2 regions of the Paraburkholderia sp. A1RI-2L genome follow, and region 1 is predicted to be linked to the other one. Evidence: riboswitches for the same ligand, from Rfam matches in the RefSeq annotation. Region 1 holds a riboswitch; the other holds the start of a gene.

Region 1 (4,620 bases):
GGGGGCAACGATACGCGAGCCCCTTGAAACTGATTGCCCGCGTAATGATGCGGCCGTCCACTTCGGGCAGCGCCACATGCATAGCGATATCGCGCGAATTGAGGCCTTGATTGTCCTTGACCCAATGGTCGCGATTCCCGCCGCTCAGGATGACCTGCAAAACCGGCGCGTCCACACCGAATACGGGCAACTGCTCCGGATCGTCTGGCGTCGATGCCGCGAAGGCCGTCGTGTTGAGCACCAGCCCGACGTCATGCTCGTCGCACAGCCGCGCAACGACATCGCGGCTCACGGCGTCCTTGAGCGACGTGATCGCAATCGGCAGCGGATTCAGCCCGCGTGCTTCCAGCGCATCGATGAGCGCGTCGAACACGGCCGTGTTCGCGGCCTGCAGATGCGCGCGATAAAAGAGGATCGCCACGACAGGCGCCGTGGCCTGCCAGCGGGCCTGCCAGTCGGCGGCCGTTGGCGTATCGCGTTCTGGATGGTAGAGCAGGGCATTGGGCACCGGCATCGGCAAGGCCGGTTCGTCGCCCCAGTCGAGCGCATGCCAGGCAATCGCGCGCATGAAGGCTTCGGCGTTGGCCGGTCCGCCCTCGCGCAGGTATCGCCACAGGCGTGTGCAGAACTCGGGACTGGCCGTGCTCTGCGCGATCAGGTTCGGATCTTCCTGGAGGTCGCCCGAGAACATCACGAGCATCTGTCCGCGTTTTTCCGCGAGATCGACGACCCGCTCGATGCCGTAGGGCCAGTAAGCCTCTCCGCCGAGGTGATCGACGACCACGACGCGTGCATGCTGCAGCACGTCGTCGACGTAAAAATCGACCGAAGCAGGCTGGCGCAGCCAGGTGACGTTCGCTAGCCTCAGGCTCGGAAACTCCGGCCCGAGCCGCTCGACGACGCTCGCCAGCAGCGACAGCGTCGTATCGGCCGAGCTGAGCACGACGATGTCGGCCGGACGTTGATCGATGCGGATAACGCCCGCCGTGTCGTCGACGAAGCCGCCCGGGACCGTTCGCAACAGGTGCATGCGATGCCTGCCGTGAATGCGCTCAGGCCGGCGCGGTGACAGACTGCGCGCCGGGAGCGGCATCAAGCGCGGCATCGAGCGCGGCGTCGAACGCGCGCTGAAGCACCGCTTGATCCAGATCCTCGCCGATCAGGACGAAGCGGCTCGTACGCGCTTCGTCATCGCGCCAGCGGCGATCGAAATAGCTGTCGAAGCGCGCGCCCACACCCTGGATCACGAGACGCATCGGTGCGCCCGGCAGCGCCGCGAAACCCTTCGCGCGATAGATCGTGTGGTGCTCGACCAACTGCCGCAACGCGGCGATTGCGGCATCGCGCGATGCAGGCGCGCCCGACACGACGACCGAGTCGAAATCGTCGTGATGGTGATCGGCATCGTGCGCCGAACCGTGATGATCGTGACGCTGATCGATCGTCTCCTCGGACGCCGAGTTCAGGCCGAGCAGCACCGGAAGATCGAGCCGGCCATTGTGGGCAGGGACGATCTTCACATGCGCGGGAATGTCTTCGCGGATCAACGCGGCCACGGCCGCCTGTTGCGCGCCATCGAGGAGATCGGTCTTGTTGAGCACGACGAGATCCGCCGCGCTCAACTGGTCCTCGAACAGCTCGTGCAGCGGCGATTCATGATCGAGATTCGGATCGGCCTTGCGCTGTTCGTCCACGGCCTCGGGATCTTCGGCGAACTGCCCGCTCGCGGCGGCCGGGCCGTCCACGACCGTGACCACCGCATCGACCGTGAAGCTGCCGCGGATCGACGGCCAGTTGAAAGCCTGCACGAGCGGTTTGGGCAATGCGAGCCCCGACGTCTCGATCAGCACATGGTCGATCTGGTCGCGTCGCTCGACGAGTGCTTCCATGACCGGGAAAAACTCTTCTTGCACGGTGCAGCACAGGCAGCCGTTCGCCAGCTCGTACAGTTGGCCTTCGGTTTGCTCGCCGGATTCATCGCAGCCGATCCCGCAGCCCTTGAGGATTTCGCCGTCGATCCCGAGCTCGCCGAATTCGTTGACGATCACGGCAACGCGCAGGCCGTTCGCGTTGGACAGGATGTGGCGCAGCAGCGTGGTCTTGCCGCTGCCGAGAAAGCCCGTGATGACGGTCACAGGAATCTTGCGCATGGAGGTGGACATGAAAGGTCTCGATGGCGGTGGTCGCGTGCAACATCACTCCCGTGCCGTTGCTGGCATGAGGCTTGAGGCGTGACGAAAACGCGTGATGAATGCGACGGTCGGCAGCGCGCCGCCTACCCGCAGCGCGTGTCGTCTTCTCCGGCCGGTCTCCGGGCTGGCGAAAAGCCGCTTCACCTTCCCGCGCGACCTGTGGATGCACAGGCGTTGTGCGCAGTGGTTTCGCACATACGTGGCACGTATGTGTAGAAGTCGGCCGTGTATCGCTCTCGAGCGACACGTTCGCTTACCGTTGCGGGGGCAGCACAGGTGGGGTCGCCGCAGCGCATCGCTGCATCGAACCGCTGTTTCCCGTTTAACTGCGCACGTCGGAACGCGTGCGCGAGCACCAGATTAGCCGGGAGTGTAGGTGCCGCGTGCGCGCCAGTCAAGAAACAGGCGAGCCTCGGGCCTTGCCGCGGGCGTGTGGTATCGTGAAAAAAGAGATCTTCGGCTATTTGCCTGTTGTTCACGGACAGGCAAGGTTTCATCCCCTTTCGTTTCATCCCCTTTCGACGCGCCTTCGAAATATGCATGCTCCTTCCGCCAGCCTCGGCTCGCCGGCGATTCTGGTGATCGGCAAAGTGGCGCCGCTGGCCCGCACCGATGCCCTGCCCCCTGCGGGGCGGCGACCGGGTCTGTTGACCATCGGCCTGGGCTTCCGGCGCGATGTCACTCCCGGCCAGATCGAGGCCGCCGTCCGGATGGCGCTCGGGATGCTGGAATCAGGCGACATGGCCGAAGTCATGTGCGTGGCTACACTGCAAGACAAAGCGCACGAGCCGGCCCTGCTGGCGTTCTGCGAGCAGCATCGGATGCCGCTGGTCGGCGTCCCGGCGGAGGAAATCCGTGTCTGTCTCGGCGAAAATCCGTCGCTCACGCGTTCGCCGGTTGCACGCGAGAAGCTCGGCGTCGCGGGTGTATGCGAGCCTTGTGCGCTGCTCGCTGCCCCCGGTGCCCGGCTGCTGCGCGGCAAGCTCGCGCTCGATGGCGTCACGGTTGCCATTGGCACGGTCAGCCCGATGCAGCCGGATCACACAGACAACAAACAAGGACATCATGAAGACCGATAGCGAATCCCATCTGCGCATGACCCAACGCCGTCGCGAAGGACACGAAAAGAAGCAGGCTGCCGCCACGCATGAAAAAGGCCTGCTGATCGTGCATACCGGCAATGGCAAAGGCAAGAGTACGGCGGCTTTCGGCATGGCCGTGCGAATGCTGGGCCACAACGAGCGTCTCGGTGTCGTGCAGTTCATCAAGGGCGCGTTGCATACGTCCGAGCGTGATTTTCTCGGCGCACATCCGATGTGCGATTTCGTCACGATGGGTGATGGCTATACATGGAACACGCAGAACCGCGAGGCCGACATCGCCACGGCCCGCAAAGGCTGGGATCAGGCCGTCGCAATGATCCAGAGCGGCAACTACCGGATGGTGATCCTCGACGAACTCAACACTGTCCTCAAGTACGAATACCTGCCGCTCGATGAAGTGCTCGCTGTGCTGAGCGCGCGTGGCCCGGCGCAGCATGTCGTAGTCACCGGCCGCCACGCGCCCGATGCGCTCATCGAGGCAGCCGATCTCGTCACGGAAATGCGCCTCGTGAAGCATCCTTATAAGGAACAGGGCGTAAAGGCGCAGAAAGGTGTGGAGTTCTAACCATGCCGTCCTGTCCAGCGCTGTTCGTCAGCGCGCCCGCATCGGGCCAGGGAAAGACCACGATCACGGCAGGCCTTGCGCTGCTGCACCGCCAGCTCGGCCGGCGCGTGCGCGTCTTCAAGACGGGACCGGACTTCCTCGACCCGATGATACTGGAGCGTGCAAGCGGCGCCCCGGTCCAGTCGCTCGACCTCTGGATGGCAGGCGAAGACGGGTGCCGCCGGCTGCTGGCCGAGGCCGCTGCGCAGGCGGATCTCATCCTGATCGAAGGCGTGATGGGACTCTTCGACGGCACACCCAGCAGCGCCGATCTCGCAGCTAAATTCGGCGTGCCCGTCGTCGCCGTGATTTCGGCGAAGTCGATGGCACAGACGTTCGGCGCCATCGCATTCGGTCTTGCGCATTACCGCACGGATGTGGCAATACATGGCGTGCTGGCCAATCATGTCAGTTCGGTGCGTCACGCGCAGATGATCCAGGCGGGCATGCCCGACGGGCTGCGCTGGCTCGGGCATCTCGCCCCATCCGCGCAGATGGCGCTGCCGGAACGGCATCTGGGGCTTCATCAGGCTGGCGAAATCGACCAGCTCGAATCGCGTATTGCCTTCACGGCCCAGGCACTCGCCGATACGGCGCTGGCCGAATTGCCCGCGGCTGTTTCGTTCGATGCAGCGCCGCACGATAGGCACCACGCGCAGCCGAGGCTGCTCGAAGGCACGCAGATCGCCATCGCTCGCGACGCAGCCTTCTCGTTCATCTA
Region 2 (4,620 bases), on a different contig from region 1:
AATTCGCGATCTGATGCAAAAGCACGGTTTGAGCGTTGCCGATATCGAGCGCTTCGTTGGCAAAAGACGCGGCCGCAGGCCCGGCGTCAAGGCTGCGAATGGCGCAGCGAAAGCGCTGCATCCCAACGCACATCCGGTCGCGGCGAAATACGCCGATCCGAAAACCGGCGCAACCTGGAGCGGACGCGGGCGTGCACCCGCCTGGATTCGCGACGCCAAGGACCGCTCGAAATTCCTGATCACGGCGGGCGCGGCGCCCAGGGCGGCATCGGCCAAAGCCGCTGGCGTGAAGAAGGCCGTGGTGAAACGTGCGGCAGCAAAAAAGGCTGGCGCAAAAACCACCGCCGTTAAAAAAGCAGCGGCTGGCAGGCCTGGGCGCAAGAAAGCTGCTCCCGCAAAGAAAGCTGCAGCACCGCGCAAGATGACTGCAAGAAAGACACGCGCATCCGCGCCGGCCGCCGCAGCGCCCGCAACTGCAGCCTGATCCTTCTCTGATCGAACGCCTGGATCAAGCTGTTCGATAACTCACCTGACCGTAGCCGGTGTCACGCCATTCCCGAACGGGACAGCGCAACACAGGCTACCGGTGTCGCCGCAGATCGACTGGCGGCATCTTTTTTCCATCATCCTCAATTAACAATTTCCGTAATGCTGGGCCCGATTATTTCGGCCAGCATTTGCGTCATTACCATTTGCGCGCGGCAATTTCTGAAAGGCAGGTGTAATCGGTGCGGCGCGCAATCAGAATGTATAGGTGAGTTTGCCGAACGCGGTCCGGCCGAGGCTGTTATAGCCGTACGTGGTCATGTACTGCCGGTTGAACAGATTCGATATCGACGCGGACAGCAACAGGTGCGCATTCACCTTATACGAAGCACGCAGGCTCACCGTCGTGTACGACGGCAAATACAGCGTATTGAACTGATCGTCGAAGGTCGAGCCGCCGTAAAGCAATGACACGCCCGTGTTGAGCGCGTGGAGGTTGAATTCGTCCCACGTATGGTCGACGCTCAGGCTCACGGTTTGGCGCGGGCGGCGATTGAGCCAGGTCTGGTCGGTCACGTCCTGCGGATTCAGAATGCCGATCGCCAGACTCACGGGTGTGGACGCCCCGAGCGTGCCCTTGTACGAGAGGTCGAGCCCCTGAATGTGCGCACGCCCGACGTTTACGGGCAGAAAGGTCTGCGAATCGTAGGTGATGAGGTCGTGCACGCGCGTGTCGTACACGGCGGCCGTGAAGGTGCCGTACGACGTGTTGGCATCGAGCGCCGCTTCGATCGTGTCGCTGCGTTCTGGCTGGAGGTTGGGGTTCGCGTAGCCCGGATAGTACAGATCGTTGAAGGTCGGCAGCCGGAACGCGTTGCCATAGGAAACGCGCGCTGTGTAGACCGGCGTGATCGCCCACGAGAGCGCGGCGTTGCCCGTATTGACGGCCTGCCCCTGGACGATCTCGTGGCGTCCGGCGAGGAACAGCGTCACGTCGCCGAGCGTTGCCGACTGGTGCAAAGAGACTGCGGAGTCGTTGCGCGCCGGCAAGCCGCTGGGCACCTCGACGGGCAAGTAGGCCAGTTCGCGCGAGAAGTCGTAGGCGAGCTTGGTTTCGCCTGAAAGCGGCTGCCCGAACAGCGTGTGCCCACGCTCCTGATGCGTGATCGAAGTCGACGTGGAGAAGCGCGTCGAGTCGAATTGATCGGTCGGTATCGCGGGATCGTTCGAGTAGATGAACTGGCGATCGGTTGCGTAGCCCACCGACTGGTCGAATTGCGTGAACGGCGTGATGTCGAGGTGAAACGCCGCGCCGGTCGTGAGTTGATGGTCGCGCTGCCGGTCGTTGCCGCCCGCGTTGTCATAGGACAGATCGGACTGGTGATACAGCGCAAATGTGGAAATCGACCAGTTGTCGTGCGCATAGCCAAGCCGCCCATTCACGTCCTGGGCGTGATACGGATTGCGGCCGTCCTCGTGACCGTAGGCCCAGGGCCGGGTCGCGTCGATGCCCGCGGTGTTGTAGTCGTGCAGCCCCAGTGAATACGTGAGGCCTTCGAGCGCCGCGAGCGGTCCGCTCGAGGGCACGGTGCCCGAGGTGCTCAGCATCGTGTCGAAGGTCTTGTTGGACCCGCCGCCGAACGACACCGTGGTCCGGTTCGGCTGATTCGACGCGTGGCGCGTGAAGAGTTGCACGACGCCGCCCACGGCGTCCGCGCCGAACGAGGCGGCAGCGGGGCCCGAGATCACCTCGACGCGGTCGAACGCATCGGTCGGCAGGTCGGCCCATTCGGGCATGCCCGTGGTCACGGAGCCAATGCGGATCCCGTCGATGAACACGGCCACCTGCTCGGGCGACGAGCCGCGAATGCTCACCGAAGCCAGCGAGCCCGGCCCGCCGCTTTGCGACACGGTCACGCCCGGCAGCGTGGCGAGCGCCTGCGTGATGCTCGGGTCGGCGGGCGAGAGGCGGTCGAGGTCTTCGCGCGTGAGCACTTGCGTGCTCGCGTAGCGCTGGTCGAACGATTGCGGCAGATGCTGGGTGTCGCCGACCACGAGGATGTTCGACAGCGTGGTGTCGTTGTCCGAGGCGGCGGATTCGGTGGATGCGGCGGCGGCCGGCGGCTGCGTCGCGGGCATCGTGGGCGTCACGGGCGCGGCAGCGGCAGCGCTGTGCCATGCATAAACGCTCATGGCGCACGCGGCGGCGAGATGGCGGAGTTTCGGCCGGCGGTCTTGTCCGGAGCCGCCGGGAGCCGGCGGAATGTAGCTTGTGCGCTGGCCAAAGCGTTCGTCAATGCAGCGGCAACGGGCTTCCTGGGCGGAAGCCGTTTCAATCGTGGTGGACATGCAACTGATCCTGAGGTCGGGCTGTCCTTGCAACGGGCGACCGCGCACGGGCGGTGCTTGCGCATCGGGACACCCCGCCCCGTGCGGCTGCTTGGACCTCGGTCGATGGCAGGTCTCCTGGCTCGCGGGTCGACGCCCCTTGCCGGCCTTCCCGGTTTCCCAGTGGCGCGTTTGGCATGGACTTGCCGCTCACAGTTGCGGGGGCAGCCGCAGACTCGGGGTCGGGGGCGGCCCCACTGCGTTCCCTTTTGATCCCGTCGCCGGGAACCATCAGGGCGCAAGGGTAATGGCCGCGCGTGGCGGGCGTCAACCCGATATGCATCGGGCGTTGTGAAAACGCCCTTGGGCGCGGGCCCAAGGGCACGGCGATTCAGCCCCGAGGCCTAATTCCAGTCCAGCGCGCCGCCCGTCTGATACTCGGTCACGCGAGTTTCGAAGAAATTCTTCTCCTTGCGCAAATTGGCCTGCTCGTCGAGCCAGGGCAGCACGTTTTCGGCACCGGGAAACGGCGCGGGCATCTCCAACTGACCTGCGCGACGGTTCGCGATGTAGCGGAACTGTGCGCAATGCAAATCGGCCGAGTAACCCAGAATCGGCTCGCGCAGGATATAGCCCGCATAAGCCGTTTCCGCCGCATCGGCTTCTTCCCAGATCCGTTGCACGGCGCGCGGATCGAGTTGCAGGTTTTCCTCCTCCAGTAGCTGCCGGATGACGCGGATGCCAAAGCCGCAATGCAGCACCTCGTCGCGCATGATGTACTGGAACTGCTGCGCGGTCGCCTTCATCAACCCGCGCCGCTGGAGCGCGAACACCGGCGTAAAGCCGTTGTAGAACCAGCAGCCCTCGAACACGGCCGCGAAAAACAGGTAGGCGAGCGCGAATTCGTGCAGCGTGTCGCGGTTCGAGAGGTCGAGGCCGGGCGCCAGAATGCGTTCGAGCCGCTGGTTCGCGAGCGCGATCTTGGCGTGAATTTCGGGCACGACGCGATAGCGGTTATAGATTTCCTGCTGGTCAAGCCCGAGTGTTTCGATGCAGTGCTGGTAAGTCCAGGTATGCAACGCTTCTTCGTAGACCTGGCGAGCCTGATAGATTTGCAATTCGGGCGCGGTCATCTTTTCCATTACCGCGAGCCCGATATTGCGCATCGCCAGAATGTCCGACGTGGTGAGGTAGGCGAGCACGTTTTCGAAAACGTGTCGTTCCGTTTCGGTCAGGCGCTGCTGGTAATCGTGCACGTCGTCGCTCATGGAAATTTCGAGCGGCGTCCAGTGATTGCGGTTCGCGCTCAGAAAGCACTCCCACGCCCACGGATAGCGAAACGGCGCGAGCTGATTGATATCTCCGCGGCCGTTGACGACGCGCTTGTCTTCGGCGCGCGTGGCTTGCTGCTGCGCATGGGTTTTGCCGTTGCTGGTCATGGCTCAGAGCCCTCCCGCCAGGTAAGCGGCCACGCCTCGCTTGAAGGGACGTAGATGATCGCCCGCGCGCAACAGGACATCGCGCGCCAGGCGTGCAGGCAGATGATCCCGCGTGTAGATCGACGCGATCATGCCGGTGATCAGATAGAGTGGGCGCGTTGCCAGACGATGCTTGTGCTCGTAGCGCTGCAGCAGCGCATCGGACGCGTAGTCGCGCCCGGCGAGGCAGGCTTCGCGAATCGAGCCGGCGAGCGTGCCGACGCCCGACAAGCCAAGGTTGAAGCCGTGCGCCGTGACCGGATGCATGCCCACCGCTGCATCGCCCACCGCCGCGAAGCGTCGCGCCACGAAATGCTCCGGATAAACC

The links. A riboswitch is a leader RNA that binds a small molecule or an ion and turns the genes downstream of it on or off. The one in region 1 is predicted to bind cobalamin.
Region 2: another riboswitch for cobalamin. It lies ahead of PWP93_RS27370 (TonB-dependent receptor domain-containing protein); the one in region 1 lies ahead of cobW (cobalamin biosynthesis protein CobW).

The regions. Positions count from the first base shown of each region.
Region 1 is NZ_JARBTA010000002.1:1,226,664-1,231,283, reverse strand. It holds gene cobN (cobaltochelatase subunit CobN) at 1-1,030, opposite strand, end outside; gene cobW (cobalamin biosynthesis protein CobW) at 1,053-2,162, opposite strand; cobalamin riboswitch at 2,285-2,567, opposite strand; gene PWP93_RS20425 (cobalamin biosynthesis protein) at 2,633-3,271, shown strand; gene cobO (cob(I)yrinic acid a,c-diamide adenosyltransferase) at 3,258-3,860, shown strand; gene PWP93_RS20415 (cobyrinate a,c-diamide synthase) at 3,863-4,620, shown strand, end outside.
Region 2 is NZ_JARBTA010000003.1:915,088-919,707, reverse strand. It holds gene PWP93_RS27375 (H-NS histone family protein) at 1-484, shown strand, start outside; gene PWP93_RS27370 (TonB-dependent receptor domain-containing protein) at 742-2,625, opposite strand; cobalamin riboswitch at 2,925-3,122, opposite strand; gene PWP93_RS27365 (ribonucleotide-diphosphate reductase subunit beta) at 3,219-4,253, opposite strand; gene ubiM (5-demethoxyubiquinol-8 5-hydroxylase UbiM) at 4,257-4,620, opposite strand, start outside.